3 regions of the Hahella sp. NBU794 genome follow, and region 2 is predicted to be linked to each of the others. Evidence: predicted binding sites of a transcription regulator. Region 2 holds the regulator's gene; each other region holds the start of a gene.
What was found. Region 2 encodes sigma-54, which starts transcription at its own class of promoters, with help from an activator protein. Its sites were predicted from a motif close to TGGCACNNNNNTTGCTNT; they were not measured.

Region 1: a site for sigma-54 is predicted at 1,315-1,332, ahead of ACQYWX_RS07030 (flagellar hook-length control protein FliK). Genes of this name have one in related genera too.
Region 3: a site for sigma-54 is predicted at 934-951, ahead of nirB (nitrite reductase large subunit NirB). Genes of this name have one in related genera too.

Annotation. Positions count from the first base shown of each region.
Region 1 covers NZ_CP192738.1:1,555,179-1,557,450, reverse strand. Annotated here, with positions in the region: gene ACQYWX_RS07030 (flagellar hook-length control protein FliK) at 61-1,110, opposite strand; gene ACQYWX_RS07025 (Hpt domain-containing protein) at 1,453-1,800, opposite strand; gene ACQYWX_RS07020 (ATP-binding SpoIIE family protein phosphatase) at 1,803-2,272, opposite strand, start outside.
Region 2 covers NZ_CP192738.1:1,430,534-1,432,805, forward strand. Annotated here, with positions in the region: gene hpf (ribosome hibernation-promoting factor, HPF/YfiA family) at 1-86, opposite strand, end outside; gene ACQYWX_RS06410 (RNA polymerase factor sigma-54) at 202-1,698, opposite strand; gene lptB (LPS export ABC transporter ATP-binding protein) at 1,821-2,272, opposite strand, start outside.
Region 3 covers NZ_CP192738.1:1,091,490-1,093,761, reverse strand. Annotated here, with positions in the region: gene ACQYWX_RS04870 (NarK family nitrate/nitrite MFS transporter) at 1-518, opposite strand, end outside; gene nirB (nitrite reductase large subunit NirB) at 1,000-2,272, shown strand, end outside.

The sequences.
Region 1 (2,272 bases), 120 kb from region 2:
AGCCGCCGCCTCCTTGTCGATAAGTGTAGTTCATTCCTTTGATTTTTCAGTGAAAAACCATCAGACGTAATAATCCACCATGCGATCCGTGGCCAGCGCCTGCTCGATTCCCGCCACAGTTGCGCCGTCTTCATCCCCTTCGCCGGCAAACAGACCGCCATCGGCGCCGCCGGATTCCTGACCGCTACCGGTTCCCGTCTGTTGCTGCTGACTGGAGACGTCAAACTGGGATAACTGCAAGCCTTGCTCCGCCAGCAATTCCCGGAGCCGATGCGCCGTGCCTTCCGCCATATCGCGTACGATGGCGTGAGGGCTTTGAATCTGCACATGGGCCTGGTCTTTCTGCACATGAATTTTCATTTCAATGGGACCCAACTCCGGCGGATTCAGATGCACGCTGGCGGATTGAATCTTCTGTCCCACGAACCAGACCACTTTCTGCGCCATGCCCTCGCCCCAATCGTCTCCCTGCACCGGTTGCTGCAGTGTAGTGACATAAGGCGGCGCGGCCGCATCGACTTTGAATTCCGCTCGGATATTGGCGGCGACTCCGTGCAAGGCATTGGGCTTGGCCGCGCTCTGCGACTCCGCCAGCTTCAGCAGCGCGGCATCCAGCGTCTCGCCATCGGCGCCAGCTTCCTGTTCGCCGCCATTGCCGTTTGCGGCAAGCGCCTGTGTCAGTTTGATCAGTTCGCCGCCCTTTTTGTCCCCCATCTTCTCTTCATCGCCCTCGACTCCATCAACGCCTTCAACGGCGTCGTGTACCGCCCGCGCCAGAGGCGTGAGCGCATTTTGTCCGGTAGGATCTGCGCCCTCCTCTTTATCCCCCGACAATTCAGCCAAGGCCATCGCCTTGATGGATTCTTCATCGCCTTCCACTGAGGTTTGCTCTCCTGACGGCAATTTCACTCCGCTCTGCGGCGCGGTCTGATCTATATCCGTCAGCGCTGCTTGGGCGACAGCCACTGCATCCTCCGATGTCTTATCGTCATCAGGCGCTTTTTTGTCATCGCCTTTTTCCGCTTTGACGTCTTTCTTATCCACTTTGTCTGTCTTGTCCGCGACTTCCCGATCCAGCACCTCAGAGAAGCGATCATCCTTATCATTCATAGCGTTAGCCTCATCCCTCTGATTGCCTGACGGCTTCGGAGTCGATTTCGGCGCGACTTTGGGTATATCAATAAATGCCACTGAGCTGTCCATTTACTGTCCTCAAATCCAAGTTACAACTTACCTGCGGATGCAACGGGTCTCACCAGCGCCAACGCGGCAATCGCTGTCGCGAAAGCGGCAAAACCATTGTTTTGAGGGATAAATGCACAGATCAGGCCAAGTTACGCCAGAGCGGGATCAAAGACTTTTAGAGAAGATAGAGAGGAGGAAAAAATAAACGCGGGATATTTCAACGCAAACAACCGACTCACACCGCCGGCGGGGACGATGCAGCGCCTGCTACACCTGTTCCCGTAATAAAGACTGTACGACTTCAAATTCCTGCTCGATGGAGTCAAACACTTCCCGCGCTTTCTCCATTTGCTTGAACTTGCCGATCAACTCGCCTTGCCGACACAGTTCGGACAGCGCCGGCAAGCCCAGATTGGTAGCGCTGCCTTTGATGCTGTGACAGCCGCGACTGAATGCGTCCGGGTCATTGCAGTCCAGCGTCGCGCGAATGGCGCGCATACGTTCGATTGTATCTCCGATAAAGGTCTCCACCAATATCTGAAAGTCGTCTTCCATTACTTCCCGCAGTTCCGCCAGGGCGCCCATATCAAGGTGAGACAGATCGTTCGAACTCATATTCAAGCTTGCCACTCATAATCCACTTCAACGATGTTGCCCTGACCGAAGTACTCCACGCGGCTGCACATGGAGAGCAGCAGGGCTGTGCCACGACCACTATAACAGGTCGGACCCGGTAATTTACCGTCGAGTTTCTGATAATCAAAGCCTTTTCCACTGTCTTCCACGCGAATCGTCAATACGCCACCAGCGACCGCGCCTTTATGACGCACGTCCACCTTCACGAAATGGCCATCCAGCTGACGAATACGCTCCTCGCGAAGACGGTAATATTCCGCAAATCCATCCGGGCTGGCCTTGAGCTTGGAGTGCAGGCCCAGCACGCCGTGCTCCAGAGCATTGGTGTAGAGTTCGCTGAGAATGGTGAACATCTCGCCGTTGCGCGTGCGCAGGCCGGGCACTTCCATGACGATCTGCAACAGCAGCGGCACCGGGTCGAACACCGCCAGGGAGTCGCTACACAGTTCAT
Region 2 (2,272 bases):
CGTTCGAGCTTGTCGAACTTGTTGTTAACGTAGTCTTTCAGTGCTTCAGTTAACTCGACTTGATGTCCGGTGATGTTCATTTGCATACTTTGCTCCTAATGCCAATATACGGTGCATTATGAATTTTGCACTTCCATGAAAAATACTAGCACATCCAATTTGTGACTATTTGATTTAAGTCTTATGCCTGCATTCCTCCTTTTAAATTAACCGCTTACGTTCATTGGAAGGCGGAATGGAAAGCGCCTCCCGGTAATTTGCGATCGTGCGACGGGCGACGTTGATGCCCTGGTCGCCAAGCAGCGCAGCAATTTTGCTGTCGCTCAATGGTTTCTTCGGTGATTCCGCCGCGACTAACTTCTTGATAATAGCTCTAATAGCGGTCGAAGAACACTCGCCACCCGTGTCTGTGCTGACATGGCTGGAGAAAAAGTACTTCAGCTCAAATACGCCGCGAGGAGTGTGCATGTATTTCTGGGTGGTCACTCGGGAAATCGTCGACTCATGCATCTCCACCGCCTCCGCAATATCGTGCAGCACCAGTGGCTTCATCGCCTCTTCGCCGTACTCAAGGAATCCTTGCTGATGTTCGACGATTTGTGAAGCGACTTTCAACAGAGTTTCATTACGGCTTTGCAAGCTTTTGATAAACCAGCGTGCTTCCTGTAACTGGTCGCGTAAATAAGTGTTGTCTGAGCTGTTGTCCGCGCGTCTCACCAAACCTGCATAGCCAGGGTTGATGCGGATCTTGGGAGCGATTTCAGGGTTCAGCTCCACCAGCCAGCGGCCGTTGGCTTTTTTGACGATAACGTCAGGAACCACGTATTCGGTATTGCTTTCCTGAATGCCTTCGCCCGGCCTTGGGTTCAGACTTTGAATCAGTTTGAGAACTTCCCGCAGATCGTCTTCTTTCAGGCGGCTGCGGCGCATCAACTGGGCGTAGTCGCGGTTGCCAAGCAGATTGATATAGTGGCTGACCACCAGCTTGGCCTGACCGAGCCAGGGGGTGTCTTTAGGCAACTGATTCAGCTGGCTTAGCAGGCAATCCTGTAAGTTGCAGGTGGCGACTCCAGGAGGATCGAATTGCTGTACGCGTTTTAAAACGGCGCGTACTTCGTCCAGCTCAATTTCTTCTTCCCCCTCAGTTTGCAGTCCGCCATGAATTTCGTCTGGAGTGAGGGAGAGATAGCCGTCAGTATTGACTGCATCAATTATCGCAACAGCGATCATGCGGTCAATGTCGGACATGGGGGTAAGGTTTAGTTGCCAGAGAAGGTGGTCTTGCAGGGTTTCGCCTTTGCTATTGCGGGATTCGAAGTCGTATTCGTCATCTTCGCCGCCGCTGTAGCTGCTTGATCCGCTCTGGAAGACATCATCCCAGGCGGTATCGACGGGGAGGTCGTTCGGAATGGAATCGGACCAGTTGTCCTCTTCAGCGAATCCTCCTTCATCCATGCCCGACTCTTGCGTTCGCTCCTTGCTGGAGTTGTTAGCGAGCATGTCGCTGATCGTATCGTTCTGAACGTGGTTGGGAGATTCGTCTTCTTCAGACACTTCCAGCATGGGGTTGGACTCAAGCGCTTGTTGAATCTCCTGCTGTAAATCCAGTGTTGAAAGCTGCAAAAGTTTTATTGCTTGTTGCAGTTGCGGGGTCATGGTCAGCTGTTGACCCAGCTTTAACTGCAATGAAGTTTTCATAACCATCTGATGCTTACCACCGATTCAGGCACAGATCTTGTGAGTTTTTCATAGTTATTAGGTGCTTTAATCCTAAGCTCTTGAGCCTTGGGGTCCATCTTGGATGGAGGCCGCCGGTTAAACTAAAGTTTGAACTGGTCACCCAGATAGACCTCTCTAACCTTTGGGTTGGCAAGGATATCACTTGGGGCGCCGCTTGCGATAATAAATCCTTCACTGACAATATAGGCGCGTTCACAAATATCCAAGGTCTCGCGCACATTATGGTCTGTAATTAAAACGCCGATGCCGCGCTTTTTGAGATGCTCAATAATCTGCTTGATATCATTGACGGAAATAGGATCCACCCCGGCGAAAGGTTCATCCAATAAGACAAACTTTGGCTCCGTAGCCAGCGCACGAGCGATTTCCACGCGTCGACGCTCGCCCCCCGAGAGACTCATGCCAAGGCTTTTGCGAATATGGGTGATGTGAAACTCCTGCAGCAGCTCTTCCATCTTAAGCTTACGTTCCTTGCGGCTCAGATCCGCTCTGGTCTCAAGGATGGCGTAGATGTTGTCCTCTACGGACAGCT
Region 3 (2,272 bases), 340 kb from region 2:
CCTTCATCGCCGCCATAGATATAGGCGGCGATTGAAGGCAACGTCCAGGCCGCCGCGGTGGAGCCGAAGTTACCCCAGCCGCCATAAACGCCTTCCGCCACGCCGACGGTTTTAGCGGGAAACCACTCTCCGACCAGACGAATGCCAATGACAAAACCAGCGCCAATGAATCCACACAGAAAGCGGAACAGAGCAAGCTGCTCAAAGGTCGTGGAAAACGCAAATCCCCAACACAGGAAAGCGGAAATCATCAGCAACAGACTGTACACCGCACGCGGGCCGAACTTATCCACCAACATGCCGATAACGATACGCGCAGGAATGGTCAGCGCCACGTTCAAAATCAGCAGCGCCTTCCACTGCTCATTGGACATATTGAAGGCTTCCACAATGAAGGGCTTCATCGGCGCGTGGGAAAACCACATGACGAACGTGAGGAAAAACGCGAACCAGGTGTAATGCAAGGTTCGGACGCCCCCTTGGGACAGATCCAGAATATTGAGTTTATCGGATGACATAAATCTTCCTGTCTTATTGGCAGTTGAGTTCTTATAGAAAAGCACTCACAGGAACTACAAAAGCTGTGCCAACCGACAAATCGAGCCTGTCCAACCTCCTTTCAGCCTGCCTGGATATTTCGCTCGCAACAGGGGAAAAACGTAAATACCTATGTATATCAGATAATTAAATTTATCAGACAGGGCGTTAGGCGTTTTACCCGCCATAAAAACGCACCAAATAGGCGCAACACAAAAAACCAAAGTCGCACCAAATTAATCACTCTTGTTGGGCGCCAACTAAAATTTGCGCACTTTTTTAGATCAAAACTCACTCTAAATTCCGCACCATCAAAATGCACAACGTCCTATAAAACCTCCAAAACCGAAAATTACTCTTTTATTTACAGCCACTTAAAAATCCAACTTGGCCGATTGGCGCCATTCATGCTCTACCAGAGTCAATTAGCCTGTAGCGGATTCAGTGAGCTGGAGAAGGTCCATGAAAGAAAAATTAGTCGTCGTCGGAAATGGAATGGCTGGAATGCGGACGGTCGAGGAGTTGCTAAAAATAGCGCCGGATAAATACGACATCACCGTGTTCGGATCAGAGCCTCACGGCAATTACAACCGCATCATGTTGTCGCCGTTGTTGTCCGGAGAAAAGACGCTCGAAGACATCATGATCAACGACATGGAATGGTACAAAACCCACCAGATCACCTTGTACGCCGGCTGGGAAAAACGGGCGTTGAAAGTGGATCGCCGCAACAAGGTCGTGTATGCGGCGGACGGGACGAAAGCGCCCTATGACAGGCTGCTGCTGTCCACCGGCTCCAATCCCTTCATTATTCCTGTGCCAGGCAAAGACCTGAAAGGCGTCATCACCTTCCGGGATATTTCCGATGTGGACACCATGCTGTCCGCCGCCAAATCCAAACAGCACGCTATTGTGATCGGCGGCGGCCTGCTTGGTCTGGAAGCCGCCAACGGATTGTTGAAACACGGCATGGACGTCACGGTCGTGCATAACCTGGAAATTCTGATGAATCGCCAGCTGGATGGTCCTTCCGCCCGCTTTCTACAGGCGGCCCTGGAAGAGCGCGGCATGAAATTCCGCATGTCCGCCAACACGTCTTGCCTGGAAGGCGATGAACATGGCGGCGTCAAAGCGATCAAGTTCGACACCGGCGAGACGCTGCCTGCGGATATCGTAGTGATGGCGGTCGGCATTCGTCCCAACACCGAGCTGGCGCAATCCTGCGGTTTGTATTGTGAGCGCGGAGTGGTGGTCAATGACACCATGCAGACCTTCGACCCCAGCATCTACGCCATTGGCGAGTGCGTCCAACACCGGGGGGAATTATTCGGCTTAGTCGCCCCCATTTGGGATCAGGCCAAAGTCTGCGCCAACCATCTGGCGGGCTACGGCATTGGCATCTACAAGCAGAAAGAAGTCTCCACCAAACTCAAAGTCACTGGCATTGATGTGTTTTCCGCCGGTAATTTCCTGGGGGACAACGACAGCGAAAACATCGTGTTTCAGGACCCCAAGCGCGGCGTCTATAAAAAGGTGGTGATCCGAGAGGACAAAATCATCGGCTCCGTCATGTTCGGCGACACTGGAGACGGCTCCTGGTACTTCCAACTGATGCGCGACAAAACCAACATCAGCGACTTCCGCGACACCTTGCTGTTCGGCCAACACTTGGTGGGCGATTCCGGCCGCCAGGGCATCAACGCCGTCGCGGAATTGCCTGACGACACAGAAATCT